2 regions of the Halobacillus sp. ABD4_316 genome follow, and region 1 is predicted to be linked to the other one. Evidence: riboswitches for the same ligand, from Rfam matches in the RefSeq annotation. Region 1 holds a riboswitch; the other holds the start of a gene.
What was found. A riboswitch is a leader RNA that binds a small molecule or an ion and turns the genes downstream of it on or off. The one in region 1 is predicted to bind S-adenosylmethionine.
Positions count from the first base shown of each region.

Region 2: it holds a riboswitch for S-adenosylmethionine, as region 1 does, so the genes downstream of both, ACXAJH_RS12090 (methionine ABC transporter ATP-binding protein) here and ACXAJH_RS09020 (O-acetylhomoserine aminocarboxypropyltransferase/cysteine synthase family protein) in region 1, are expected to answer to the same signal.

Region 1 is NZ_JBSWZA010000002.1:385,437-400,381, reverse strand. It holds gene ACXAJH_RS09070 (PTS sugar transporter subunit IIA) at 30-524, opposite strand; gene megL (methionine gamma-lyase) at 671-1,849, opposite strand; gene ACXAJH_RS09060 (hypothetical protein) at 1,924-2,169, opposite strand; gene ACXAJH_RS09055 (hypothetical protein) at 2,263-2,472, opposite strand; gene ACXAJH_RS09050 (FAD-dependent oxidoreductase) at 2,674-4,260, shown strand; gene rarD (EamA family transporter RarD) at 4,561-5,466, shown strand; gene ACXAJH_RS09040 (NAD(P)/FAD-dependent oxidoreductase) at 5,730-6,695, opposite strand; gene ACXAJH_RS09035 (hypothetical protein) at 6,747-7,202, opposite strand; gene ACXAJH_RS09030 (FAD-dependent monooxygenase) at 7,244-8,461, opposite strand; gene ACXAJH_RS09025 (DUF2188 domain-containing protein) at 8,582-8,779, opposite strand; SAM riboswitch class I at 8,923-9,031, shown strand; gene ACXAJH_RS09020 (O-acetylhomoserine aminocarboxypropyltransferase/cysteine synthase family protein) at 9,141-10,841, shown strand; gene metX (homoserine O-acetyltransferase MetX) at 10,865-11,920, shown strand; gene ACXAJH_RS09010 (polysaccharide deacetylase family protein) at 11,973-13,322, opposite strand; gene kynA (tryptophan 2,3-dioxygenase) at 13,417-14,253, opposite strand; gene ACXAJH_RS09000 (DUF4166 domain-containing protein) at 14,268-14,912, opposite strand.
Region 2 is NZ_JBSWZA010000002.1:1,039,113-1,054,057, forward strand. It holds gene ACXAJH_RS12055 (acetyl-CoA C-acetyltransferase) at 1-314, shown strand, start outside; gene ACXAJH_RS12060 (acyl-CoA dehydrogenase family protein) at 331-2,112, shown strand; gene ACXAJH_RS12065 (arsenate reductase family protein) at 2,351-2,710, shown strand; gene gcvH (glycine cleavage system protein GcvH) at 2,795-3,178, shown strand; gene ACXAJH_RS12075 (toprim domain-containing protein) at 3,307-3,654, shown strand; gene ACXAJH_RS12080 (thioredoxin family protein) at 3,664-3,972, shown strand; gene ACXAJH_RS12085 (TlpA family protein disulfide reductase) at 4,105-4,524, opposite strand; SAM riboswitch class I at 4,623-4,723, shown strand; SAM riboswitch class I at 4,888-5,001, shown strand; gene ACXAJH_RS12090 (methionine ABC transporter ATP-binding protein) at 5,080-6,105, shown strand; gene ACXAJH_RS12095 (methionine ABC transporter permease) at 6,098-6,766, shown strand; gene ACXAJH_RS12100 (MetQ/NlpA family ABC transporter substrate-binding protein) at 6,790-7,632, shown strand; gene ACXAJH_RS12105 (carboxymuconolactone decarboxylase family protein) at 7,699-8,064, shown strand; gene ACXAJH_RS12110 (YuzK family famiily protein) at 8,291-8,431, shown strand; gene sufC (Fe-S cluster assembly ATPase SufC) at 8,671-9,450, shown strand; gene sufD (Fe-S cluster assembly protein SufD) at 9,469-10,776, shown strand; gene ACXAJH_RS12125 (cysteine desulfurase) at 10,776-11,996, shown strand; gene sufU (Fe-S cluster assembly sulfur transfer protein SufU) at 11,986-12,429, shown strand; gene sufB (Fe-S cluster assembly protein SufB) at 12,463-13,860, shown strand; gene ACXAJH_RS12140 (sulfite exporter TauE/SafE family protein) at 14,009-14,821, shown strand; gene ACXAJH_RS12145 (bifunctional metallophosphatase/5'-nucleotidase) at 14,833-14,945, shown strand, end outside.

The sequences.
Region 1 (14,945 bases):
AAACACCAGGGTATTTTAGGCTTTTCCTATTACTTCGTCGTTAAGACAGCCACTGTAGACTGACCAGCTTCTGCATGATCACTGTACGATGGTTCAAAAGAGTCGATGATATCGTCATAGTTGGTAATGATGACAGGAGTAATGGTGCTTTTCGCTTTTTCTTTAACCAGATCCATATCAAATGTGATCAAATGGTCTCCAGCTTTCACCTGATCTCCAGCTTTCACGTGACCTTCGAAACCTTCTCCTTCCATTGATACGGTTTCAAGACCGATGTGGACAAGGACTTCAACACCGGACTTCGTTTTGATCCCTACGGCATGGTTGGTTGGGAACAGTTGAACGATTTCTCCGGATACAGGACTGACCACTTTTCCATCTGCAGGTTCAATGGCAACACCATCCCCCATCATACGCTGGCTGAATACAGGGTCGTCCACTTCATCAAGAGCGACAACTTTCCCGCTGACAGGAGCAGTCAGCTGCTCTTCTTCATTTTTTTTACCGAATAATTTTTTAAACATACGGCACCGTCCTTTATGTTTTTATAAATGTTAAAGCTAGTTTCACGGTTGTTCATGAAGCTACTTTTACTTTTCCCTGCACCGGAAAGGATAAACGCCGAACAAAACAAAAAAGCCGGACAGGTGTCACGGCTTTGACGCGTTCATCAATCTTCCGAGAGGGACTGATATAAATCATACCAAATATCGTCGACGGCTTCGAGTCCGACGGATATACGGATAAGCGATTCGTGAATGCCCATAGCGTTCCGCTGCTCTTCAGGAACGACCGCATGAGTCATGGAAGCGGGATGCTGGATCAATGTTTCGGCATCTCCAAGGCTGACCGCAATCTTAATGAGGTTCAACCGGTTGATGAATTGTTCCGCTTCTTCCCGTCCTCCGTTCAATTCAAATGCGATGACTCCCCCTCCGGCCTTCATTTGATTCTGTACAATCGCGGACTGCCTGTCATCCTCAAAGCCCGGATAATGCACGTGCTTCACTCTCGGATGACGAATCAGACGAGCCGCTATTTCAGACGCATTCGCACTATGGCGATCCATGCGGAGGTGCATCGTTTTCATTCCTCTGATCAACAGCCACGCATCAAATGGAGATAAGATACCGCCGATGTCCTTCTGCTGGGAAGAAGCAAGCTTCTCCATAAACGACCGGCTCCCTACGACGACACCGGCTACGACATCCCCGTGTCCTCCTATATATTTCGTTGCACTATGAACAACAACGTCGCATCCAAGTTCGAGCGGTCTTTGAAGATAAGGCGTGCAGAACGTATTATCAACGACAACCGGGATGCGGGACAAAGAGGCTGTCCGTGACACCATCTCCAAATCTATGACTTTCATCGTTGGATTAATCGGCGTTTCCACGAAAATACAGGCCGTCCGGTCCGTTATCGTCTGCTTCAGATCCTCCTCTGTCTCCATAGAACAGAAGTCATGAGTAATCCCATACTTCTCTTCCATCATCTTGAGCAGCCCGTACGTACACCCATACAGACCATTGGAACAGACAATATGGTCACCGGCTTTTGTAAGCGCAATAAGGACGGCCGATACAGCCGCCATACCGGATGCAAAGGCAAGTCCCTTCCCGCCACCTTCCAAAGCAGCCATTCGTTCTTCAAACTGGGCGACGGTTGGGTTGCCGAGCCTGGAATAAATATAGCCCTCCTCCTCACCGGCAAACCTGCGCGCCCCTTCCTGAGCAGAAGCAAATGAAAATGTAGAAGTTTGATAGATCGGGGTGGTCAGGCTCCCTGTTTCATTATGTCCAGCCTGCTCATTGTGAATCATCTTTGTTTCCATATGTGTCTTTTTCATAACCCTTCCCCTTCCCTTTTCTGTAAGCGTTTACATTAATAGTTTATCAAAAAAGAAGGGAAAAGGCTCCCCCCTTACCTACTATATTCATCACAGAGACTCTTGTTCTTCCACATCGTCTCCGTCCTTAAGTTCATTGAAATGTTCATGAAAGAGCCGCTCCAGCCACTCAAAATCAACTTCTTTAATCCCTTCTGCAAGTGGCAGCGGTTCTCTTCTGTAACCATACGGTTATCCACGTAATGAAGCAGTTCGAAAATAAAGGCCCTTTCCGGATCGATAACGTCGTCAAGAGCAATGGTGTACCCTTTTGATTTCAACTCACGGCACACCTGGATCATCTCGAAACTGAATGACACTTCATCAAGGATCTCAACGACCAATTCTTCAGGGTCGAAGTATTCCGGTATTTTTTAAAACAACAGGTCCTCCATGAAATTAATAAAGCAGGGCTTATCATTGGACAATCGATCCAGTCCGATTGTAACGAAACTGTTCATCAGCACGTCCGATGCTGCCTTGTTCTCATCCATGGGCACAAACTGGTTCTCCTCCCTACTCCGGTATAGAAGCTCATAGGCGTACTCATCATCATCCACCGTCAAAATCGGCTGCCGTGCCACACATACTTCCATCCTGTTTATCACTTCCATCTGATTCCATATACCCACTGGTTATACTACAAAAGTTTCCATACAGGGATCAGGTAGAAGCCTGCAGCCTCATTATGTCATGCGATTGTCGAAAACTTATACTTTTTCCAGATACATGATTTGGTAAGGAAAGGAAACACTGTAAGAAAAGCATCTCTCAGGAGGGTTTCTATGACACATTATGAACAGTGGACACAACCTGAACCACTATGGAGAGAAGATACATCCTTGTCTTCCTATGAACCGTTAAAAGAAGATACATCTGCGGAAGTCGCTGTCATCGGCGGTGGTATGACCGGAATAACGACGGCTTATCTGCTCGCTAAAACCGGGAGAAAAGTCATTCTTCTGGAAGCGGACCGATTGATCAACGGCACCTCCGGACATACAACAGCCAAAGTAACGGCCCAGCACGGATTAATCTATCACGAGTTGATTAAACACTTTGGTGAGGAGTCCGCCTCCCTTTATTACCAGGCACAGACAAAGGCTCTCCAAACGATGAAAGAATGGGTCGATAAGTACAATATCGCTTGCGACTGGGCGGAAGAAGACGCTTTTTTATTCGCAACCACCTCTAAAGGAGCATTGAAACTGGACAAGGAGTACGAAGCCTATCAGACGCTGGACATTCCCGGTGGTACAGGTCATACGCTCCCTTTCAGCATGGATGCTGAAAAGACACTCCGCATGAGAAACCAGGCCCGGTTCCACCCTGTGAAATATCTGAAAGCCATCGCTGAGGAATTTGTGAGACTTGGAGGAGAAATTTACGAACAGACGAAAGCGGTTGACGTTACTGAAAAAGACCGCCTTGAAATTAAAACCGGCGGCGGGTCCGTCGTGGCCTGCGAGAAAATGGTCTCCTGCAGCCATTTCCCTTTTTATGATGGAAAAGGCCTGTACTTTTCCCGCATGTATGCGGAAAGATCCTACGTGATCGCTGTCGAACCTGAGCGTGAAGTTCCTGCGGGCATGTACCTGTCCATCGACGAACCGAAACGTTCGATCCGCACGGCTGAGTACAACGGAAAGAATGTTCTGATCATCGGTGGAGAAAGTCATAAGACCGGTCAGGGGATCGATACAAGCTTCCACTACCGGGCGCTGGAGGAGTTTGCTGCCGTGACGTTCGGCATCAGGAAGAAGCTCTTCCAATGGTCTGCCCAGGATTTGACGACGCTCGATAAGGTTCCTTATATCGGACCGATCACCCGGAAAAACGACCGGATTTTTATTGCGACCGGTTTTCGAAAATGGGGCATGACCAATGGAACACTCGCTGCCCAGCTGATTACCGATTATGTATGCGGGGAAACCTCCTTGTTCCACGAGCTTTTCAAACCATCCCGTTTCAAGTCAGATCCAAGTATGAAGCAGTTCATTTCCCAGAACTTCGATGTAGCCGCCCACCTGGTGGAAGGAAAAGTCGAACTGGTGGAAGATAAACCGAACCGTTTAAAGAAAGGGGAAGGAATGGTTGTCCAGTGGAAAGGACAGAGGGCAGGTGCATTCAGGGATGAGGAGGGACAGCTTCACGTCCTGGATACCACCTGTACCCACCTTGGATGTGAAGTCGAATGGAACAGTGCGGAACATTCCTGGGACTGCCCGTGTCATGGGTCCCGCTTTTCCTATGATGGTTCTGTCATGGAAGGACCAGCCGATCAGCCGCTTCTGAGAATAGCAATCGACAACCATGCGGAACTCCCGTTTCAAAACCTTGGTGATGCAGACCGGCCGCAGGACACGCCGTAATCAATAACAAACGTTTTACCGCTTGTAGAGAAACCATGTGTTTATCTACAAGCTTTTCTCATGCTTCCAGATCACCGCCATTGGTCAGCCGCCCGTATCTTCCGGAGAGGCCATTGGCCGGCCTGTACTTTTTGATCATCTCAGAACCGTTCCTCTTCATAGGTGGCCCTGAAGCGCACCCTTTTCGATTTCAAGGGAAAAGGAGGCACTTCAGGCCTTTTCTTTCCATTCTGTTCTGCAAATGGTGCTATAATGATTCGGACGTACATCGAACAGTTTTTTATGGAAAGGAGGACAGAGATGGAAAATGATCAAAAACTAGGAATCATCTATACATCCGGAGCTTATATTCTATGGGGCATTCTTCCGATTTACTGGAAATGGATTCAGGAAATTTCCGCCTTTGAGATTCTTGCCCACCGCATCGTCTGGTCGTTTGTTTTTATGACGCTGATCATTTTGGTTCTTCAAAAACAGCAGGCGTTTTTCAAAGAATGCCGACGGATTTTAAAGAATAAGCGGCAGATGATCGGAATGACACTGGCATCTGTGACCATCAGTATCAACTGGGTGACCTACATACTTGCTGTCAATACCAACCACGTGGTTGAAGCCAGCCTCGGCTATTACATTAATCCGCTGGTCAGCATTCTGCTCGGCATGATTTTCCTTCAGGAACGCTTCTCGAAAGCCCAGTGGCTCGCTTTCGCTCTCGCTGGAACAGGCGTCCTTTATATGACACTAAAGTTCGGCTCCGTCCCCTGGCTTGCCCTGCTCTTGGCCTTCAGCTTCGGAACATACGGCCTGCTTAAAAAACTGGTGCCGTTGAACGCCATGTTTGGGTTGACCATTGAAACGTTCATCGTTACACCAGCTGCGCTTTTCTTCCTGCTCCAGCAGCTAAGCGGGCAGGGGGCATCCGTAGAATGGGGATTGCTCACAGCACTCCTTGTCTTCGGCGCCGGAGTCGTGACCGCTGTACCGTTACTTTTATTCTCAGCGGGGGCCAAACGGATTCCGCTTTCCATGGTGGGTTTTTTACAGTATTTCGCGCCAACGATTATGCTGTTCATCGGTGTATTCCTCTACGACGAACCATTCACATCGGTGCATGGCGTCGCCTTTACATTCATCTGGGCAGGACTTGCCGTCTATACGATGGCCCGCATGAAGCGCATGAAGAAATACGAACCGAAAGTCACATAAAAAGGTGTTCTCTTAGAGAGAACACCTTTCACCTTGTAGAGGAGCTTCTGTTTCTTTACAAGCTTTTTTCTTTCCTGCCGCCCGGAGCGGAAGCCCCTTCCCTTTCCGCGGACGAGCCCGCGAGCCGAAGACCCACTTGGTCCAATGGTTTTCTTGACCAAGTCAGCGGAGGCCGTGCCCGCGGCAGGCATCCACCGATAAGCGGAACGTGCCCCCCTCAACATGACATGCGGACAACTCTAACTGGATAGGACGAACTTTTTCTACCAGCGCAGATGGGCAGCAGCATCTTTCCCTGACAAATAGGCACTTTCAAAACGGGTCCGGCCGGCTGTATCATTCGGGCGGAGGAACGCGTCTCCACCGAGGATGAGTCTGCCGTCTCCATTCACATCAAGACAGGACTCCTTCACAACTTTCTTCGCCTGGGCATACCTCCACCGCTTCAACTGCTCCGACTCCAGGTCGTCCCATGGAAGATAGTTCTCCGCCTTTTCTTTCACCAGAGACATGACATAATCTTCACCGTAGTATTTTCTGGACCAGTCTGCTGTCATGTAGACACTGACGATCACATCTTCGGAAATTCCTTTTTTACTATGATCTACAATCCGTTCCACACCTTCAGGAAGGTCTTGATCCAAATGGCCGTGCTCAGGAAGTTCTGTAGGCTTGTTGAATTCAAACAATCCCACATACGTTGGCTCAAACAGGATCCCTTTCAATTGTTTTCTCACAGGTTCAGGCATGCTCATGGTACTGTTTCTGAAGAGCTCCAGAACCTGGGGCACAGGCATCGTCAAATACAGACTGTCCGTCTGCCATTCAGAACCGTCTGCACTGTAGACCCTGTATCCCCCGTCATTTTCTAATAATTTCTCGATCTTTGTTTCCAATAAAGTGGGGATACCCTCAGCAAGCTGCTTGGCAAAAGCATTCATTCCGTCTACAGCCGTGTACCGCGGGTGGTCGTCACCGAACCATTCCTTTACCCATCCGGCCTCCACCCAGTGCTGGACTTCTTCTTCAAGTTCTTCTGTACGGACCGTGAAAAACTGGGCCCCGTGGTCCGCTCTGCCGCCCGCAATCCGGCGGGTGGCGAGGCGTCCCCCGACACTTTTCCCTTTATCGACAAGCATGATATTTGTACGTCCCTGCTTCATCAAACGGCGCGCGGCTGTTATTCCTGCAAGGCCTGCACCGATAATCGTCACTTCATAATGTTCCATCCTTGACCCTCCCCTTCTCTTGGGCTTCCTTTGCAGAAAACCCCATTCATCCTATATTTTTTCGACTTCAAGAACTTCATCAAGAATCGGATAAACCGCCTCGACTCCTTCTTCTGCCACCAAACAGGCGACACCGAGAGGCGTTTCCCAGAAAGTCTCAGGAATGGCCGGATTCTTCAAGCCGGCCGGCTGATACAACGAACGGTAAATCCGGTTCAAGTGATCCCTCGTTTCTTCTGCTTCCCTCGGTTTTTCTCCACGGGCGACCAAAAAGACCCAGCGCATCGACTGAAAAAGATTATCGCCCGGCATAAACGTGTATTCTTTAAAAAACTTCAATTGTTTTTCAGCTTTTTCTGTCAGACCTGTTTCCACAGCAAGATCGTCAAGATGGCCATGCAGATGGCGGTACACCATTTGGAAGATTCTTCTTTTTTCGTCCTGCATCACTTTATCTGTATAAATTTCCTGCAGCTTTTCGAAAGCTGATGTTTTCGACCATTCCATCTTCTCATCACCTCTCTTAACCATTTCGCCTTCAAAGGAAGTTAATCCTTCCTGAAACCGAAGGAGGAAGCTTCCCCTTCCACCGATTGATAAAAAAGAGGGAAATCCTTGGTGTCTTCTTTCAAATGCCGTCCCATATGAGGCATCAGCTTATTCCACGCCATAGGGTTGGCGGCGATGGTTTGAAACAATGCCATTTCGTTGTCTGTCCACTTCCGGAGCGATTGAATATAATCCAATGTCAGCTGAAATCCCGGCAGCAGCTGTTCATCCCTTCGACTCTGAAAACGATCCAGGGCTGTTTTCCAATCCACCCCTTCATCCATCTGCTGAAAAGCATCGGCCAGCAGAAAGGACTGTAGAAACGCATCATTGATTCCAAGCCCCGTACTTGGATCTTTACTGTGACCAGCATCTCCAAGGAGGACCCAGCCCTCTCCATAAGCATTCCTGAAAAAGTTCGGCATTCCGGGGGTTCCGATAATCTTTCCCTGCAGAACTGCCCCTTCCATCCTTTTCTTCATTCCGTAAAATTGATTAAACGTTTGTTCAAATGTATCCTGCGGCGCTTTCATCATGTCCGTAAATTCCCCAGGGTGGATTTCAATACCGAGACAATCCCGGTTTTCCTCCATTGGAAATACAAAGCCGATTCGTCCTTCATGCAGGAAAATCTCCGTTACAGGTTCGCTTAACGGCTCCACGCCTGTGTAATAACCGTATAAGACCGGACGAAGAGGCTTCGTTTCCCGATACTTCTCTGCTTCCGTCCAGGCAGCGATGTTCGAGTTCTTTCCATCCGCTCCGGCCACCCACGCTGCACAGGCCTCCCACGCTTCCCCTTCTGTTTCAAGGTGAAGCCCGGCAACGCGCCCGTCCTCTCTGATCAAACCTCTTGCTGACGTACGCGGCATAAAAGTGACGGAACTCAACGCCTCGGCCTGCTCGATCAGAAGAGGGTCCAGGACATCTCGTTTAGGTATAATCGTATAATCCGCTCTCGGTCCTTCTATAAAACTTTGGCCGATATACGTCCGCATCCGGCTCACTTTTCTCAAACCGGTCTTCTCCAGTTTATGAAGGATGCCCAGTTCCTCAAGGAAGCGGGTATGGGACATAAAGTGAGTAGACAGTGTGTCACTCGGAAACGCGGCTTTATCGATCAACAGGACACGCTTCCCCATTTTCCCGAGCAGGACAGCCAGACTTGCCCCAGCTGCCCGGGCTCCTGTAATGATCACGTCATATGTATGATTCATTCCGGTCCTTCCTTTCTTTCTCAACCTGTGTCCCATCATAATCGGTTTCACGCAAAAAAACTACAGCCACAGGAAAACAAGCATAGGAAGCCATAAAAAAATCCCCTGGACGGGGATTTTTTAAAAGGTACGCTCTTCTTCAACTTCGTGATTCTGGTCAAGGATGTACAAGCGGCTCGGTTTGTTCTTTTTCGCGATTTCTTCCGCTTTTTCTACAGCTGTATCACGCTCATCAAATAAATCTGTCGGAGCTACGTCCTCAATTTTTACGAACCATCCGGTTACATCTTTATTTGGTACTACACTATATTCCTTCATGAAAACATCTCCTTCAACATAGACTTAATTATCCATTCCCGCCCTATTATAGATTTAAACACCCTTGTTTCAAGCTGGGAATTGACAAGAGAGCTGGACCCCTTTATAATTTCAAACAAGTCAGATAAATTAAATATTGAAAACTCTTATCGTGAGCGGCAGAGGGACTAGGCCCTGAGACGCCCGGCAACCTTCAAGGAAAACTTGAAAAGGTGCTACATCCTACAGATCAGATGATCTGAAAGATAAGGGGAGGTAAGCATACATAAAAGCCCTCTTCTTACTTACAGAAGAGGGTTTTTCTTTTTCCCTCTACACCGAGGATCAGGATGTCCTGGAAATCATAAGGAGGAATGAAACAATGACCAATTCAAATCATGTATACGGTGATGAAACACAGCTGCTTCACGGTGGACAGGAAGCTGATCCAGCAACAGGATCGCGTGCTGTTCCCATCTATCAGACAACGTCATATGTATTTAATGATACCGATCATGCCCAGAACCTATTCGCCCTGGCCGAACCAGGGAACATCTATTCCAGAATCACAAACCCGACGGTCGATGTATTTGAGCAGCGTGTTGCCCTTCTGGAAGACGGTGCCGCTGCTGTCGCTACAGCTTCCGGGATGGCGGCAATCACGATGGCCGTCCTGAACGTTGCCGGAGCCGGAGATACCATCCTCACTTCCTCCAACTTGTACGGAGGTACGTATAACTTATTCGTCCACACCCTTCCCCGCTATGGTGTGAACGTTGTTTTCGTAGATGGGAACGATCCTAATGCCTTTGAGGAAGCTGTTACACCTGAAACGAAAGCGATTTTTGCTGAAACCATCGGGAACCCAAGCCTGAATGTGCTGGACTTTGAAGCGGTAGCGGATATTGCCCACGCCCATCACATTCCCTTGATTGTCGACAACACCTTCGCCACCCCTTATGTATGCAAACCGATCGCCTGGGGAGCCGATATCGTTGTCCACTCCGCAACGAAGTGGATCGGGGGCCATGGTACAGCTATCGGCGGTATTGTCGTAGACAGCGGGCGTTTTGACTGGAATCACGAAAAATTCCCGGGTTTTACTGAGCCTGATGAAAGCTACAACGGCATCCGCTTCGGTATTGATGCTGGACCTGCCGGCTATGCGGTTAAGCTCCGTGTTCAGATTTTGAGAGATATCGGCGCCTGCCTGAGCCCCCAGAACGCCTTCCTGCTCCTGCAGGGACTTGAAACGCTTCACCTGAGAATCGAAAAGCATGCAGAACAGGCCTATGAGATTGCTGCATACCTTGAGAATCATGAAGGGGTGGATTGGGTGAATTACCCTGGACTGCCGGATCACCCTACTCATGACCTTGCCCGAAAGTATTTGAAAGGCGGAGCCGGATCCATGGTTGTCTTCGGAATCAAAGGGGGACGCGAAGCCGGTCGTAAATTGATCGATCACTCCACACTCTGGTCCCACGTAGCTAATGTGGGTGATGCGAAATCATTGATCATCCATCCGGCATCCACCACCCATCAGCAGTTGAATGAGGAGAACTTGAAAAAGTCCGGTGTTTCCGAAGAACTTGTCCGCTTGTCGGTTGGTCTGGAATCTGTGACTGATCTTATACAGGACTTGGATCAAGCCATAGAAAAGGCCAATGGATACAGCCGCCCTTATAAGGAACAGCCTCATCCAGCGGAGACCGTTCTCCGTTCCTCTCTCGACCGGTCCAATGGGAACATCCGCCGGAAAACGATCGGCGTCATTCCTGATCAGCCGGGAGGCCTGCAGGAGGAAGCCTCCAAGTTGGAGCGGTTCGGTTTTGATGTGACTACTTTTTCAAAGGTGGAAGACATTCTGGAACAGAACGATCCAGCTTTCGATATTCTTTACTTTGAAACCCTTGGAGAAAACCAAACGGATCTGGCCCAGTCGGCGAATCCATCGGTCATCTGGTCCAAAACTGCTTCTTCCCTGAAAAATGAACAAATCCTATCCGGTGCGAGCCTTTACGAGACGATCGTTTCGATCCGCTCAGGACACCACTTATCTCAAACACTCGTCACTGTATAATGGCCAGAAAGGAGAATGAAAGCATGTCTTTAAAAAACCCCGCCAGCCAGACAGCAGCTTTGGAAACGATTGAACTGGGACCCTTCCATTTCGAATCCGGCGGACGGCTGGAATCTGTCGAACTGGCTTACGAACGCACCGGCCCGTCTCATGCTCCCGTCATTGTCGTCTGCCACGCTTTAACCGGGAACCAGGCAGCTGTGGGTACGGAAGAGCAGCCCGGCTGGTGGGCAGGATTAATCGGGGAGGGGGAGCCAATCGACACCTCCCTGTTCCAAGTGATTACTTTCAATGTTCTGGGAGGTTGTCACGGGTCTACAGGTCCCGCCAGTATGAATCCGGATACAGGCAGACCATTCCGTCAGCATTTCCCTAAAGTGACCATCCGGGATATGGTCCGTGCCCAGTATGAGGCTTTAAAAAAGATGGGCATTCATCAGGTCAAAGCTGTTGCGGGAGGATCGCTTGGAGGTATGCAGGCGTATGAGTGGGGGCTCCTCTACCCTGACTTTATGGAGAAGCTGCTGATTATGGCTGCCACCCCCTACTTAAGTGATTACGGCATCGCCTTCAATCATATCGGGGCGAAAGCCATTAAAAACGATCCTTTTTTCCAAGACGGGAACTACACGACGAATGAGTCCCTGCAGGGGTTTGAAATTGCGCGGATGACCGGCATGGTGACTTACAGAAGCCCTGCTCTTTTTGAAAAAAGGTTTGACCGGTCCAATGGAGGAGACACTTATGAAATTCAGTCCTACCTGGATTATCAGGGAGATAAAATCAAAGAACGGTTTGACGCGAACAGCTACTTGTACCTGCTTGATGCAATGAATAACCATGACATCGGGAGAAACCGGGGAGGATGGAAAGCGGCCGCCGCTCAGTATAAAGCAGACTTGATCACGTTCAGTTTTGAACACGACCTGCTGTATCCAGAAGAGCTGATTTCCGCTTTTTCATCGGCGGCACCGAAGGCCGTCCACAGGCATATCCCTACGGATTATGGTCACGACGGCTTTCTCGTTGAATTCGAACAATGGGGCCGTTTCATCAAAGATGAGCTGAATGAGGACTAGAAAACATAAAAAAGACGGGTAGACGAACACGATGTTCATCTACCCGTCTTTTTTATGATGGAAGATCACTGACTTTCACAAATTGAAACCCTTGGGAAGTTAACTGTTCCAGCACAAGCTCTACGACTTCAGGGGTCCGGCTCTCTAATTCATGGAGAAGAATCACTGAACCATCCTCTGCCTGTGAAATAATCTCTTCCGCTATTTCCTCCGGCTCCTGTTCGCTCCACTCTTCGGAATAGAGCGTCCATGGAACCGTATTCCAATCGCCTTTATAAGCCTTTGGAGGATTCTCGCCAAACGGCAGTCTCAATCCAGCCGTTTCTACTCCCGCGGCCTGCTTGATCACGTCCTGGGCAGCGAGGATCTGCTCATCCACCTCTTCCGGATTTAACCGGGCGAGGCGGGGATGATCCCACGTATGATTTCCGATTTCATGACCCTGCTCAGCCACCATCCGGGCCGTTTCCGGGTAATAGGACACCCGTTTTCCGATCATGAAAAACGAGCCTTTGGCGTCATACTTCTCCAGAAGGTTGAGAATATCCACTGTCCATGTTGGATGAGGACCGTCATCAAAAGTGAGAGCAGCTCTCTTTTCTCCGGTTTCCACCCCAAGGTCATCCGTTGAAACAGCCTCCACGGGGCTTTGCTCCTGCTCTGAAGAAGATGTTTCCGATGCGTCGGAAGCGGATTCCAAAGCTTCTACAAATTCTTTCCGAATGAGATCCTGCCCTTCTTCAAGTTCGACCAGTACATATCCCAATGTGCCGTCCTCCGCCTGAAGATAGACCCTCACCCCTTCTTTGGTAAGGGCCACATCTTCAAATGTTCCCTTATTCACGTGAAGAGGTAGATGGTAATGGGTGGCGACTTCCTCTTCCTTCATTGCTTCTTCTGTCAATGCAGCCAGTTCATCAAGCACTTCCGGATCATTCTTGAGCAGCTCGTCCAGCTCAAGCCTGCGTCCGTCCTTCTTATCAAAATTCATGACGGTCTGGTTTTGGATAACCTCGTTTCCGCCTACATCCATCGTTTCTATGAAGCGGACTACGAAGAAACGGTGATCCTGATAGAGCATCTCAAAGTCCACGTGAAGCTCATGGGATTCAGAAGCCTCCACGGATTGTTTATTCTGATAGCTGGCCTGTTTAAAGTCGGCCTTCTGTTGATTGACGTAATCAACAATCGTCTGATTCAATTGATGGTTGGTTGTCTGCGGATAGTGGATGGTTATGTGGTATTCATTATGCTCCACGAGTTCCGTCTTCATATCGATATCGTACATTGGTTCTGTTTCATCAGATGGTTTAGAATCATTTTCATTAGCTTTTGCGATAAATGAGCATCCTGATACAACTAAAACGACCAGCAGTGATATATATAAAATAGGTTGTCTCATAATTCTTCCCTCTTTATCTATTAGTCACACAACCTATTGTAACACAAATGTAACAATCATTTAATTAATCAGATATATTCAGCCTATTCTGACATTAAAAGTGGGTGCGGACGTCCCAGAGCTCAGGGAAAAAGCGGTGATCCAGAACTTTCTTCAAGTAGCCGACCCCCGAGGATCCTCCTGTCCCTTTTTTATGGCCGATGATCCGTTCCACTGTCTTCATATGACGAAAACGCCACTGCTGGAGGCTGTCCTCCAAGTCGACAAGCTTCTCAGCCAGCTGATACAGATGCCAATACTGATCTACATCTTTGTAGACCATTGCCCAGGCGGCTTCAACCGAAGGGTTCTGCTCATACACATCTTTATAATTCCTGTTCAGCACCTGTGGATCGAGATCAAAACCTGCTTTGGACAGCTGCTCAAGTGTCACATCATACAAGCTGGGATTTTTATAGGCCTTTTCCAGTCGATTGTGAAGATCTTTATCTTTCCGGTAAATCTTCAATACAGCATTCGTTTTATACCCAAGAGCAAACTCAATCATCCGGTACTGGTAGGATTGAAACCCCGAAGCCTGGCCGAGGTGATCCCGGAATTCCATGTATTCTGACGGGGTCATCGTCGCCAGTACGTCCCATGCTTGGATGATCTGCTTCTGAATACTGGAGACTCTGGCAAGCATTTTAAAAGCCGGCTGCATGTCGTCATGTTGAATCGACCGGATGGCTGCCTGGAGTTCGTGAAGCATCAGCTTCATCCATATTTCACTCACCTGATGGATCATAATAAAGAGCATTTCATCATGATGGGAAGAAAGCGGCTTCTGCGCATCAAGCAGCTGGTCTAAACGTAAATATTCTCCATAAGTCATCCGATCGGAAAAATCCGTATGCACGCCTTCACTGCCTTTCGGCGGTTGCTGGGTCATGAGTGGGACCTCCTTTAGTCAAGTACTCCACGCTGTGGGATATTGCGGAACGTCATCGGGAGGAATTCTGTGTGAACAAGCCCTTCATACATTAAGAGCGTTCCGAGGACAGGGTCTTCTGTATGGACGTGCACCCGTGTCGCCCCTTCTTTTTCTTCATAATGTTCATATACGGACGTCACAGGCCCGGTCATGCCCAGCACTCCTCCCACATGATTCGTTCTTGACTCCATATACAATCCGCCTTCTGAAGTAACGTGAAGATCAAATTCTGCCTCTACCAGGCCCGAACGGCCAAGATGATCGACAAGACACTGTTTTTCTTCATCATACCTCGCAGCAGAATCAAAACCGCGGATGGCATATGGGAAAAAGAAGCGGCGGATCCAACTGATCGTTTCTCTGCCCTCTTCATCTTCATAGACGTAATTTTCGAGGGTAAACGGCACATCTTTTCCACGCTCTCTGAAGAGAAGGTGATCCTTAACCCCCGCACTCATCAGCGGCCTAACGAACGCCGGAGTTCCTCGGATTTCCGTCATTCTGCCCTGTCCAAGGACCATAAGATTCTGCTTACTCGTTAATCCGTATTTTTTCTGCAGCTCAGGATGAAGGTTATGGAACTGCTCCCCGAGTGCTTTGTGGTAGATGGATTTCATTTGTATGCGGCCTCCTTTAAACTATCCGTTTTC
Region 2 (14,945 bases), 650 kb from region 1:
GGGTCGGCCCCATTGAAGCGGTGCCTAAAGCATTGAAAATGGCAGGGTTGTCCATTCAGGATATTGGTCTATTTGAACTGAATGAAGCGTTTGCTTCTCAGTCGCTGCGCGTCATACGTGAGCTGGGTCTTGATCCTGAGAAAGTCAATGTCAATGGAGGAGCGATTGCCCTTGGCCATCCGCTGGGCTGTACAGGGACGAAATTGACGCTGAGTCTTATCCATGAAATGAAGAGAAGAAACGAGCAATTTGGTGTCGTAACGATGTGTATCGGCGGCGGTATGGGTGCTGCCGGGGTATTTGAATTAATCTAATGGGGAGGCTCAACCAATGAGTGAATTAAAAGAGATGATTAAAGGTGGCGGATTTATTGTCGAGGATGTAACGGCCGATCAGGTCATTACCCCGGAGGACTTTACAGATGAACATTTGATGATTGCCAAGACGGCTGAAGACTTTGTTCTTGGTGAAGTTGTTCCAAAGATTGAGAATCTGGAAAACCATGAGTTTGAACATTCTGTCGCTCTTTTGAAGAAAGCGGGCGATCTTGGACTGCTCGGTGCCGATGTACCTGAAGAATATGGCGGTCTCCAGCTGGATAAAATCAGTTCATCCTTAATTACGGAGAAGTTCTCCCGTGCCGGCGGGTTTTCCGTCACTCATGGTGCGCACGTGGGGATCGGGTCTCTTCCTATTGTGTTCTTCGGGAATCATGATCAGAAAAATAAATACCTCCCTGTACTCGCTACAGGTGAAAAGATTGCCGCTTATGCCCTGACAGAGCCGGGATCAGGGTCTGATGCACTTGGAGCTAAAACGACAGCGAAGCTTAATGAAGCTGGCACCCACTACATTTTGAACGGGGAAAAACAGTGGATTACCAACTCCGCCTTTGCTGATGTATTTGTTGTGTATGCCAAGATTGATGGAGACAAATTCACAGCATTTATTGTAGAGAGAGAGTATCCAGGTGTATCTACCGGTCCGGAAGAGAAGAAAATGGGAATTAAGAGTTCTTCCACCCGTACATTGATTCTTGAAGATGCAGAAGTTCCGGTGGAAAACGTCCTTGGGGACATCGGAAAAGGCCATGTTATTGCCTTTAACATACTGAATGTTGGTCGCTACAAGCTGGCCATCGGTGGTGTTGGCGGAGCGAAACGGGCGATTGAACTGTCTGTGAAATACGCCAAAGAAAGAAAACAGTTTAAAACTCCGATTGCACAGTTCCCATTGATCCAGGAGAAAATTGGTTCGGTTGCCGCAAACACGTATGCCAATGAAAGTTCCGTTTACCGGACCGTCGGGCTGTTTGAACAGAGCATGGGCAAACTTACTGATGAAGAGCTGAAAGACGGGGCAGCTGTTGCGAAGGTTATTGCTGAATATGCGATTGAATGCTCCTTGAATAAAGTGTTCGGTACCGAACTGCTCGACTTTGCTTCCGATGAAGCCGTACAAATCCACGGGGGTTATGGTTTCATGGCGGAGTACGAAGTTGAAAGGATGTACCGCGATTCCCGGATCAACCGTATTTTTGAAGGAACGAATGAAATCAACCGGATGATCGTCCCGGGTACACTGCTTAAGAAAGCGATGAAAGGGGAACTTCCTCTCCTCCAAAAAGCTCAGACACTCCAGGAGGAAATCATGATGATGATGCCGGAAGAACCTGGTTTGGAGCCATTGGAGCAGGAGAAGTATTTAGTTAAAAATGCCAAGAAAATCGGACTTCTTGCCGCCGGCCTTGCCGCTCAGAAGTACGGAGAAAAGCTCGATAAAGAACAGGAAGTGCTCGTCAATATCGCTGATATGGTCGGTGAAATCTATAACATGGAATCAGCCCTGCTTCGTACGGAGAAAGCCATCCATCGTTCTGGTGAAGAAAAGAATAAGCAGAAGCTCCTCTACACGCAGGTGTATGTACAGGAAGCCTTTAACAGAATCGAGGCCCATGCGAAAGAAACGTTGATTGCGTCTGAAACCGGCGACTCCCTGCGTATGATGCTTGGTGCTCTTCGTAAACTGACACGTCATACACCGACGAACGTCATTCCGAAGAAGCGGGAAATTGCCCAGGGATTAATTGAGTCCGAAAGATATTACGTATAAATCAGTGACCAGCCCGCACTTGAAAGTGCGGGCTTTTGGCATGTAGAGAGGAAGGGATCCTCTCCTCACAGGGACATTCAATTTTCCCGGGAAAAAGTGTTTTTGGAGGCATTTGAATAAAGAGAAGGAAGGATGTAAAAGAATGAAAAAGGAATTGGAGGGAAAAGTAATTTTCAATGAAAAGATTGTCTCCATTGTGATAAAATAAGACGTAACAAGTTGGAAGGAGGAGGAGCATATGCCTGTTACCTTCTACTGGTACCCAAACTGCGGTACTTGTAAAAAAGCGAAAAAATGGCTGGATGATGAAGGGGTTCCTTACGAATCTGTACATATTGTTGAACATCCCCCTTCACAGGAAGAGTTGAAGGACCTCACGGCCAGGAGTGAACGACCGGTTAAGAAATTTTTCAACACCAGTGGGAAGAAGTATCGGGAGTTAAACCTGAAGGAAAAGCTGAAAGATGCAGATGAAGAAGAAATGCTGCGCCTGCTCGCTTCAGACGGGATGCTCATCAAACGGCCCATCGTCACTGATGGAACAAATGTCACTGTTGGTTTCAAAGCCGATGAATTTGAAAACGTCTGGGGCCGATGAGCAGAACATTGGAAATAAAAGCAGAAGGCTTTTATGTTTATAACTGTCATTAAACAAAAACAAGAACTGTGGAGGTAATCGAATATGAGCTTACCAAAAGATCTACGTTATTCTCAGGAACACGAATGGGTGAAAGAAGAAGGAGAAAAAGTCAGAGTCGGAATCACGGATTTTGCTCAATCTGAACTTGGCGACATCGTTTTTGTTGAGCTTCCTGAAGTGGGAGAAGAACTAAAAACAGACGAGCCTTTCGGAAGTGTGGAATCTGTAAAAACCGTTTCCGAATTATATGCACCGATCAGCGGTAAAGTTGTAGAAGTGAATGAAGATTTGGAAGACAGCCCTGAGTTTGTGAATGAGTCTCCTTATGATAAAGCCTGGATGGTTGTTGTTGAACCAAGCGATTCTTCAGAAGTTGAGCAGCTGATGTCTTCTGAAGAATATGAAGCGATGATTGATGAAGATTAATCAAAACAAGTAAGCCCGTTGTACAGGCAGGACTGATGATTCCTTGTCTGACATGATCGTGCTTGATCTTAATCATGTTCAGACCATGCCATATGGCATGGTCTGTTTCTATATAGTAGGTGATGAAGATGGATGGAGAACGGATTTTGATTGTTGAAGGGATTACAGATAAGAAGAAATTGAACAAAGTACTGGATGAGAAAATCGAAATCATCTGTACCCATGGGACGCTCGGTATTGAGCGAATGGAAGAAATGATCTTTGAACATAACCTGGATGAACGATCGGTCTATATCCTTGTGGATGAAGATGATTCCGGTTTTAAACTACGGAAGATGCTGACAGAGGAACTTCCGCACGCAGAGCATATTTATATTGATAAAGCCTTTAGAGAAGTGGCGGCTACTCCCGAGCCGGAACTCGCCCGTGCCCTGTTAAGCCGTCATTTCAGCGTGAAGTCGATGTATTTAATTTAGGAGGAAGCTTTGCAGAATTTAATACAAAATGAGGCAGCCTGGGTGCTGTCCTCGGATGAAAAAACGATGACATTTATTCACAGCCCTTTTTGCGGGACGTGCCACCTTGCCCGCAAGATGCTGATAACGTTGGAAGAGATGTATAAAAAAACACTATTCTCGGAAATGAACGCCTCTCTGCATCCTGCATTGATGGAACAATATCGAGTGGAAAGTGTTCCATGCCTCTTGATTACCCATAAAGGAGAAGTTCTTGAAAAGGTCTATGCTTTTCAATCCGTCCCACACATGTATGAAAAGATCATTCCCTATCTATAACCCGCCTTTATTCCCCGGGAAATGACAAGATAAAAACGGTAAAAAACCCGTCCTGCATAAACAGGGCGGGTTTTATTCATCGGCCGTATGACCAGTGATAAGCGGGTGGGAGGCCTTCCGCTGTTTTGATGATTAAACAATTTCCCCCAGGGACTGGACGATATCGAGAAAGGAAGCTTTATCACCGAACGATTCGTGGACCCTGCCTTCCTGATCTATGATAATAGTGGAAGGGACGCCCTTGCAGCCGAACGTATCGTATAAGCTTCGCCCATCATCAATCAAGGTAGGCTGGTTAAGAAATTTTTCAGCATATTCCTTTCCGGCATCAGGGCTGCGTTCACGACCGGGAACGTTAATCGTAACCAGCTCCACTTTTTCTTTGTCCATCGTTTCAAAGAGCTGCTCTTTTTTAGGTAAGTCTCTCCCGCAGTCAGGACACCAGGATGCCCAGAAAGTCAGGACGATCACCTTTCCGAAATGGTCGCTCAGACGATAGGTGGAGGGCTGATTTATATAAGAAAGCTCAAATTGAGGAGCACGTTCCTTCATGATTTCATCTCCTTACTGTAAAAATATACCTGATTATTATCTTTGACGTCCGTATAGACTCCATGCTAACATAACATATAATTTCACAGCGACATCATAACTTATCCAGAGTGGTGGAGGGACTGGCCCTTTGAAACCCGGCAACCGGCAAAAGCACGGTGCTAAATCCTGCGGAGCGTAAAGCTTTGATAGATGAGATCCACTAAAGTCTCTTCTATTTTAGGAGAGACTTTTTTGCATATCCAGATGTTCTTCTTTTCTGAAAAGTGGCTCATTTATGTTGACACGCTGGTGGCAGAGTGCTAAAATCCACTTTGTAGTTATGAAATGAATTAAAGCAGTAATAATTTAATAAGCTAAAATCTCTTATCCAGAGTGGCGGAGGGACTGGCCCTACGATGCCCGGCAACCAGCAGGTGTAACCGACCTGTCAAGGTGCCAAATCCTGCAGAGCATAACAGCTCTGACAGATGAGAGAACAGAAGATACATTGTTATTGAAACGCCATTCTGTTCTCGAACAGAATGGCGTTTTTTGAATGGGAGGGAACACATCATGATTACAATTAAGGATCTTTCTAAAGTTTTTCAAACGAAGGATCGGGAAGTGAAAGCTGTTGATGGCTTAAGCCTTACAATAAATAAAGGGGAAATCTACGGTGTCATTGGTTATAGTGGAGCGGGTAAAAGTACTTTTATCCGGCTGTTGAACCGACTGGAGGATCCAACAGAGGGCAGCATCCACGTCGGTGATCAGGATTTAACGGGCCTCAGTAAGAATAAACTGCGTATCGCCCGCCAGGATATCGGAATGATTTTTCAGCACTTCAACCTGCTTTGGTCCAGAACGGTTTATGATAACATCGCTTTTCCGTTGGAAATTGCCGGTGTACCAAAGGAAGAACGGAGCAAAAGAGTGAACGAACTGATCGATCTGGTCGGTTTATCCGGCAGAGGAAACTCCTACCCATCCCAGTTGAGTGGTGGACAGAAACAGCGTGTAGGAATTGCCAGGGCGCTGGCCAACAACCCGAAAGTCCTCCTTTGTGATGAAGCGACATCCGCTCTGGATCCGGAAACGACAGACTCCATATTGGATCTTCTTGTAGACATCAATGAAAAACTCGGACTGACCATAGTTTTGATTACTCACGAAATGCATGTCATTCGTAAGATCTGTCATCAGGTGGCAGTCATGGAGCAGGGGAAAATCGTTGAAAAGGGAGATGTTCTGGACGTATTTCTTCATCCAGATCAGCCAGTGACGAAGAAATTCGTCGATCAGGTGATGGGTGATCAGGAAAAAGAGCACTCTCTGAAATTGATCAAAGATAAGTACCAGTCCGGAAAAATTGTCCGGCTGCATTTTGTAGGAGAGAGTACCAACCAAGCGCTGATCAGTGAGGTCTCCAGGAAGTTCGTCCTGGATGTGAATATTCTTCACGGGAAGATCACGCAGACGCAAAAAGGAGCTTACGGAACGATGTTTGTTCAGTTTGAAGGAGACGATGAGGAAGCAGCCCGGGCAATCGAATATATACGCTCGACTTCTGTGGAAGTGGAGGTGAACCCGGATGCTTAATGGATTACTGCCAAACGTACGCATGGAAGACATGATTACAGCAACAAATGAAACGTTGTATATGACTCTGATTTCCGTAGCCGGCACATTTATCCTCGGGATTCTGCTCGGCCTGCTGCTTTATTTATCTGGTCCGGGAGGGCTCTGGCAGAACAAAGTGGTCAATGCAGTGACAGCTTCTGTCGTAAACATTTTCCGTGCCATTCCTTTTATTATATTGATCCTGCTTCTGTTCCCGTTTACAGACTTCTTGATTGGAACGATCCGCGGTCCGAACGCAGCCCTTCCGGCGTTAATTATCGGAGGAGCTCCGTTTTACGCGAGACTTGTTGAGATTGCATTGAAGGAAGTGGAAAAAGGTGTCGTAGAGGCAGCGAAGGCGATGGGGGCTAAATCATCAACGATCATCTTCAAAGTCCTGCTGCCTGAATCCATGCCTGCCCTTATTTCAGGAATTACGGTGACCGCCATTGCACTGATTGGTTATACCGCCGTGGCGGGTGCGATTGGTGCCGGTGGTCTTGGAGACTTTGCTTATTTCTACGGTTTCCAGCGTAGTAATTTTGATGTGGTCTTCATTTGCACGGTGCTTATCATTATTATTGTGTTTATTTTCCAATTCATCGGTGATTATGCTTCCCGTAAATTGGACAAAAGATAAAAAACAAAAGGGAGAGATTATTCATGAAAAAAATCTGGACAACAGCGGTTGCGCTGTTATTCGTTCTTGTTCTTGCCGCCTGCGGTTCTTCTGAGGAAGATTCCTCCAGCGGTGAAGGAAATACGGAAATTACAGTAGGAGCAACAAGTGTTCCTCACGCTGAAGTTCTTGAAGAAGCAAAGCCGCTTCTTGAAGAAGAAGGGATCACGTTAAATATCGAGGAATACCAGGATTACATCCTTCCAAACCAGGATTTGGCCGAAGGACGTATTGATGCAAACTATTTCCAGACGATTCCTTATATGGAACTTCAAGAGCAGGATAATGATGATTACGATTTTGCCAATCTCGGCGGGATTCACATTGAGCCGATCGGTGTGTACTCCCAAAAGTATGACAACCTTGAAGACGTAGAAGAAGGTACCGAGTTCGTCATGAGCCGTTCTGTATCCACCCACGGCCGTGTATTGACACTTCTTGAAAAAGAAGGGTTGATCAAACTGGATGAGAGTGTAGAAAAAGTGGATGCCACGGTCAATGATATTGTCGAGAACCCTAAAAACCTTCAGTTTGATACCGGCGTGGACGCAGCCGGCCTTCCTGAAGTGTACAACAAAGAGGAAGAAGTCCTTGTAGCGATTAACACGAACTACGCGATTGAAGCGGACCTTGTACCAAAAGATGATGCGATCATCCTTGAAGGGACAAACTCCCCTTATGTGAACGTCATCGCTGCTCAAAGCAAAGACGAGGACAACGAGGCACTGAACACGCTAGTGGAAGTCCTTCGTTCTGAAGACATTCAAACCTTTATTGAAGAGGAATACGAAGGAGCAGTTATCCCTGTTTCCGACGATTCTGAATAACGGATAAAATAAGTGACTGCGGTTGATACTAACCGCAGTCACTTATTATTTATGGGAGGTTTTAACATGCAGGATCAGAATATGACGTGGACGCAGACATATTTACATGATTATAAAGAAGGAATGGGTGTCTTTGCGGAACACATGCCTGAAGTCGCCCACCAGTTCAGTCAATTTTCCCAGGAATGTTTTAAAGCCGGAGAGCTTTCACAAAAAGATAAGCAGCTGATGGCTCTCGGAATCAGTATCGTGGCCCAGGATGAATACTGTATGATCTACCACACCAAAGGCTGTGTCGATCAGGGAGCTTCGGAAAGAGAGATCATGGAAGCTTGTGGAGTCGCCGCAGCTTTTGGAGGCGGAGCAGCTCTCAGTCAAGCTGTTACCCTTGTCCAGGACGCCTACAGTGATTTAACGAACAACGTTAACTAATTGAATTATTAGAAAATTAAAGAAAAACAAATGTATTAAATGGAAATGCAATTATTAAACGCTTACATCGGTCCGCGGGTTCGCATATGAATGAAAATGCGGTTTCAGAAGATTTTATACAGGGTAAAGGTTTGTGGTAACCTAAATTGTGTAAATAATCTGAAAGGGTTGATTCGTTATTAATGACCATCTGCAGTTGAATTTCACCGCTGAAATGGAAAAGGCAATGCATCAGTCTCACAATACGAGTTATGCGGAGTACAGCCGTAGACTGGACACTCGGCTGGAAGTAGAACAAAAGCGTCAGCGTGAATTCGAACAAACTCAGAAAATGCATGCCCAGGTGGACCGTCAATTGCATAGATAATGTTTAGGAACGAATCAATCAGGTGGCTTTAGTCACCTGATTTTTTCATGTTATACTAATGTAGGAAAGTGAGAATGAACATGTATCAATGTCCAGGTTTCCCTCTCCTTTTACCAGTGGGAAAAAGTTGATTACAAATAAAAAATGATTTAAGATTATAATGAGAATAAATTGAGAATGAATGTTTGTTTTCAGTCTGACTGGACATTCGATAATAATAGATACTGGAGGTATACATTATGGCAGGATCAACATTAGAAATTAAAGATCTTCACGTAGAGATTGAAGGTCAGGAAATCCTTAAAGGTGTAAACTTAACAATCAACGGCGGTGAATTCCACGCAGTTATGGGACCAAACGGAACAGGTAAGTCCACGTTGTCCTCTGCAATCATGGGTCATCCGAAGTATGAAGTAACCAAAGGTGAAATCATCCTTGATGGTGAAAACGTACTGGAGATGGAAGTAGACGAGCGTGCGAAAGCCGGCTTGTTCCTGGCCATGCAGTACCCGAGTGAAATCAGCGGTGTAACCAACTCCGACTTCCTGCGTTCTTCCATTAACGCTCACCGTGAAGAAGGTGATGAAATCTCTCTTATGAAATTCATTAAAGAGATGGACAACACGATGGATACACTTGAAATGGATAAGAACATGGCTCAGCGTTACTTGAACGAAGGTTTCTCCGGTGGTGAGAAAAAACGTAACGAAATTCTGCAGCTGATGATGATTCAACCGGCGATTGCCATCCTGGATGAGATTGATTCCGGCCTGGATATTGATGCTCTTAAAGTCGTTTCCAAAGGGATCAACGAAATGCGCAACGACTCCTTCGGCTGCCTGATCATCACTCACTACCAGCGTCTATTGAACTACATCACTCCTGATAAAGTACACGTGATGATGCAGGGTCGTATTGTGAAGTCCGGTGGTCCGGAGCTTTCCCAGCGCCTTGAAGAAGAAGGATACGACTGGATCAAGCAGGAGCTTGGCATCGAAGACGAAACGGTCAACGCGTAATAAGATAGGAGGGTAACCATGACAGTAGAAGTCACACTACCATACGACAAAGAGTATGTTACAAACTTTTCCCAGGGTCTTCAGGAACCTGAATGGATGAAGAACCTTCGTCTAAGTGCTCTGGAGAAATCAGAATCTCTTCCATTACCAAAACCAGATAAAACCAATATATCCAAATGGAACTTCACGGAATTCGATCATCACGTAACGAGTGATAAGATTGAAAATCTTGACGATCTTCCAGTTGAAATCAAGGACTTTTTAGATCAGGAAAAAGAACAGCAGAACCTTGTAATTCAGCGTAACCATACCGTTGCCTATGCAGCGATTGAACAGCAGCTGAAGGACAAGGGTGTCATCTTTACAGACATGCTGACAGCTGTCCGTGAGCACAGCGATCTCGTTGAAAAGTATTTCATGAATGATGCGGTGCACGTGGACGAACACCGTTTGACTGCGCTGCATGCGGCTCTAGTGAACGGCGGGATTTTCCTTTATGTTCCAAAGAACGTTCAGATCGAAGAACCGATTCAGGCGATTTTCTGGCAGGAGGATCCTAAAGCCTCTCTCGTTAACCACATTCTTGTTGTGGCAGAGGAAAACAGTTCTGTTACGTATGTGGAGAACTATATTTCCCACAATAAAGAAGAAAAAACTTCTTCCAACATTGTGGCAGAAGTGATCGCTAAAGACGGAGCGAAGGTTTCCTTCGGTGCGGTGGATAACTTCGAAGCCGGAACGACAGTTTATGCGAACCGCCGCGGTGTAGCCTATCGTGATGCAGTGATCGAATGGGCTCTCGGCCAGATGAATGAAGGAGATACCGTCTCTGAAAACATCACGCATTTGATCGGTGACAACTCCCATTCCAATGCGAAAACAGTAGCCATCGGCCGTGGAGCGCAGAAGCAGAACTTTACAGCGAATATCACCCATTTCGGAAAAGGGTCGGATGGATATATCCTTCAGCACGGAGTTATGAAGGACAAAGCCTCTGCAATCTTTAACGGAATCGGAAAAATCGAACACGGCGCCAGTAAATCCAATGCCGAGCAGGAGTCCCGTGTACTGATGCTCAGCAAAGATGCACGTGGTGATGCGAACCCGATCCTTCTTATTGATGAAGATGACGTTACCGCTGGTCACGCTGCTTCTGTCGGCCGTGTGGATCCAATCCAGCTTTATTATCTAATGAGCCGTGGAATCTCTCGCTTTGAAGCGGAGCGTTTGATTATTCACGGATTCCTGGCACCTGTGGTAAATCAATTGCCTGTAGAGGCGGTAAAACGCCAGCTTAGACAGGTAATTGAAAGGAAAGTCTATTAATGGATGTAAAAGCTGTACGCGAACAGTTCCCAATCCTTCAACAGGAAGTGAATGGGCATCCGCTCGTGTACCTGGATTCCTCCGCGACTTCCCAAAAACCCCTTCAGGTGATTGAGAAGCTTGATGAATACTACCGCGGATACAATTCCAACGTTCACAGAGGTGTTCATACACTGGGAACGAAAGCAACAGACGAATATGAAGGTGCCCGCGAAAAAGTCCGCCGCTTCATAAATGCTTCCAGTACACAGGAAGTCATTTTCACACGTGGTACAACGACAGCGATCAATACGGTAGCATCAAGCTACGGCCGTGCGAACCTTTCTGAAGGTGACGAAGTCGTCATTACTCAGATGGAGCACCACAGCAACATCATCCCGTGGCAGCAGGTCGTCAAAGAAACAGGCGCTGTCCTCAAGTATATTCCGATGCAGCCCGATGGAACCGTTCGTTTGGAAGATGCAGAAGCAGCGATTACCGACAAAACGAAAATTGTAGCAATGATGCATGTATCCAACGTACTTGGTACGATCAACCCGGTGAAGGAAGTGGCTGAAATCGCCCACCGTAAAGGTGCAGTCATGCTCGTGGACGGAGCTCAGAGTGTCCCTCATATGAGCATCGACGTCCAGGACCTGGATGCTGACTTTTACGCCTTCAGCGGCCACAAAATGTGCGGTCCGACCGGCATTGGTGTTCTCTACGGTAAGAAAGCCTTGTTGAATGATATGGAGCCGGTTGAATTCGGTGGTGAGATGATCGATTTTGTTAACCTGTATGATTCCACGTGGAAAGAGCTTCCGTGGAAATTTGAAGGGGGTACGCCGATCATTGCAGGCGCTGTTGGTCTTGGCGCAGCGATCGACTTCCTTTCAGACATCGGACTGGATAACATTCGCAGGCATGAAGAAAAACTGGCTGCCTATGCGGTTCAGGAAATGAACAAGATGGACGATATGAAGATTTTCGGTCCTGAACATCGTGCCGGTCTTGTAACGTTCAATCTCGGCGATGTCCACCCTCACGATCTCGCAACCGTGCTTGACGCTGAAGGGGTGGCTGTACGTGCGGGACATCACTGTGCCCAGCCGCTGATGCGCTGGCTGAACGTTTCAGCTACGGCCAGAGCAAGTTTTTATCTCTACAACACAGAAGAAGATATAGACCGACTTGTCGCTGGATTACAAACAACAAAGGAGTATTTTGGCGATGTCTTTTAATAACCTAGATACCCTTTACCGTCAAGTCATTATGGATCATTATAAAAACCCGCGCAATCGTGGCTCCATTGAAGGAAATCCAATGGTCGTAGATATGAACAATCCGACCTGCGGGGACCGGATACAGGTTTACCTGCAAGTGGAGGACGGATTGGTCCAGGAAGCGAAGTTTGACGGAGAAGGCTGTTCCATCAGCCTTTCCTCCGCATCCATGATGACGCAGGCGATTAAAGGCAGACCCGTTGATGAAGCATTAAAAATGTCCGAGCTGTTTTCCGACCTTATGCAGGGGAAAGACATTGATGAAGACGGCCTTGACCTTGGCGACATTGAAGCCCTTCAGGGAGTAGCCAAGTTCCCGGCGCGCATCAAATGTGCGACACTGGCATGGAAAGCCATGGAAAAAGGTGTCGGAGAAGAGAAGCAGGACTAAAGCTTTTGCCAATACCAAAAGGAGGTATGTACCATGGCCAAAAAAGCGCCAGAAGTGGGAGAGTACCAATATGGTTTCCACGAAAAAGACGTATCCATTTTCCGTACACAGAAAGGTTTGACGAAGGAAGTCGTTGAACAAATTTCTAATTATAAAGAAGAGCCGAAGTGGATGCTTGATTTCCGCCTGAAGTCTCTTGAGCAGTTTTATAAAATGCCGATGCCACAGTGGGGTGGCGACCTCCAGGAACTGAACTTTGATGATATTACGTATTACGTAAAACCATCTGAACGTTCCGAGCGTTCGTGGGATGAAGTTCCGGAAGAAATCAAGAATACGTTCGACCGTCTTGGAATTCCGGAAGCGGAGCAGAAATACCTTGCCGGTGTATCTGCCCAGTATGAATCCGAAGTGGTTTATCACAACATGGAGAAAGACCTGGAAGATATGGGTGTAATCTTTAAGGATACCGATTCAGCTCTTAAAGAAAACGAGGACCTTTTCAAAGAATATTTCGGTAAAGTCATTCCTCCATCCGACAACAAATTCTCAGCGTTGAACTCTGCGGTCTGGTCCGGTGGTTCCTTCATCTATGTTCCGAAAAATACGAAGGTGGAAACGCCGCTTCAAGCCTATTTCCGTATCAACTCTGAAAACATGGGACAGTTCGAGCGTACGCTGATCATTGCTGACGAAGGTTCTTCTGTCCACTATGTAGAAGGCTGTACAGCTCCAACGTATTCGTCCAGTTCCCTGCACAGTGCGGTCGTTGAAATTTTCGTTAAGGATAATGCGTACTGCCGTTATACAACGATCCAGAACTGGGCCAACAACGTCTACAACCTTGTTACAAAGCGTGCGGTTGCTGAGTCCAATGCAACGATGGAATGGGTCGACGGTAACCTCGGTTCCAAGTTGACGATGAAATATCCAGCTGTCCTTCTTAAAGGAGAAGGAGCCCGCGGTATGACGTTGTCCATCGCTCTTGCTGGTAAAGGCCAGCACCAGGATGCCGGTGCGAAAATGCACCACCTGGCGCCGAATACGTCATCGACCATCGTTTCCAAATCCATCTCCAAGCATGGTGGTAAAGTAACCTACCGCGGAATCGTGCAGTTCGGCCGTAAAGCCGAAGGCGCTCGTTCCAACGTTGAGTGTGATACGCTCATTATGGATAACGAATCTACGTCAGATACGATTCCATACAACGAAATCATGAACGAGAACATCTCTCTTGAGCACGAAGCGAAAGTTTCCAAAGTTTCTGAAGAGCAGCTGTTCTACTTGATGAGCCGTGGTGTTTCTGAAGAGGAAGCAACAGAAATGATCGTGATGGGCTTCATCGAGCCATTCACGAAAGAACTTCCAATGGAATATGCCGTTGAGATGAACCGCCTGATCAAATTTGAAATGGAAGGTTCCATCGGTTAATCGAATACAGAAGCCGCACAGATCCCGTTCTGTGCGGCTTTTTTTTGTGGGCAGACACAGAATGGAGAAGCAGAAGCGGGCAGGATGTTTTATGAATAGAAAACATGATACTATAATATTATCTATAATGAGTTGAGGAAGGTCCCTTATGTTTCTTTTAATGTTTTTGATTGGTGTTGTGACGGCTTTAGTGGGGAGCATCGCCGGCCTCGGCGGCGGTGTTATTTTAGTGCCTGTGCTCCTCTTTTTGGCCGATCATCTTCCAGCCTTTGACTGGGTGAGCCCCCAGTCCATCGTTGGAGTTTCACTGGTCGTTATGATTTTCACCGGTATGTCGTCGACGATTTCGTATATCCGGCATAACCGGGTGGATAAAAAAATCGGCTTTATCTTTTTATATGGAAGTATTCCTGGAGGCATCTTCGGTTCCTGGCTGAATCAATTTTTTAAAACAGACGGGTTCTCTTTGTTTTTTGGGATTGTAATGATACTCGTTTCTCTCTTGTTTTTTATTCCGAGGAGACCACCGGGCACACCGTTGTTCACAAGCGGGATTAAAAGAGAGAGAACAATAAATGGACAAACGTACACTTATCAAATGCCTGTATGGCTCGGGCTGTCCTTGTCTTTTGCTGTTGGCATGCTCTCGGGTCTGCTCGGCATCGGCGGCGGTTCTTTGATGGTGCCTGCGATGATTCTGCTGTTGAATATTCCCCCGCATATCGCGACGGCTACATCGATGTTTATGATTTTCTTTGCCAGCATCACGAGTTCAGCCACCCACGTTGCAATGGGGCATGTGGACTGGGGCGTCACGCTCTGGTTTATTCCAGGGGCCTATGCAGGAGGGATGCTTGGAGCTGAAATCAACCGTCACCTGAACGGGAAAGCAGTGGAATGGTTCTTAAGGATTCTGCTGATTATGATAGGGATACGCTTAATCTGGCAAGGGTTAGGGTGAGGAGACTGATGATGAAGGAAAAACTGCACGTATACTATACAAGTGATCTTCATAGTCACTTTGAGAATTGGCCCCAGATTGTCGGCTATTTTCGAGAGAAGAAAAAAATCCATGATCAAAAAGG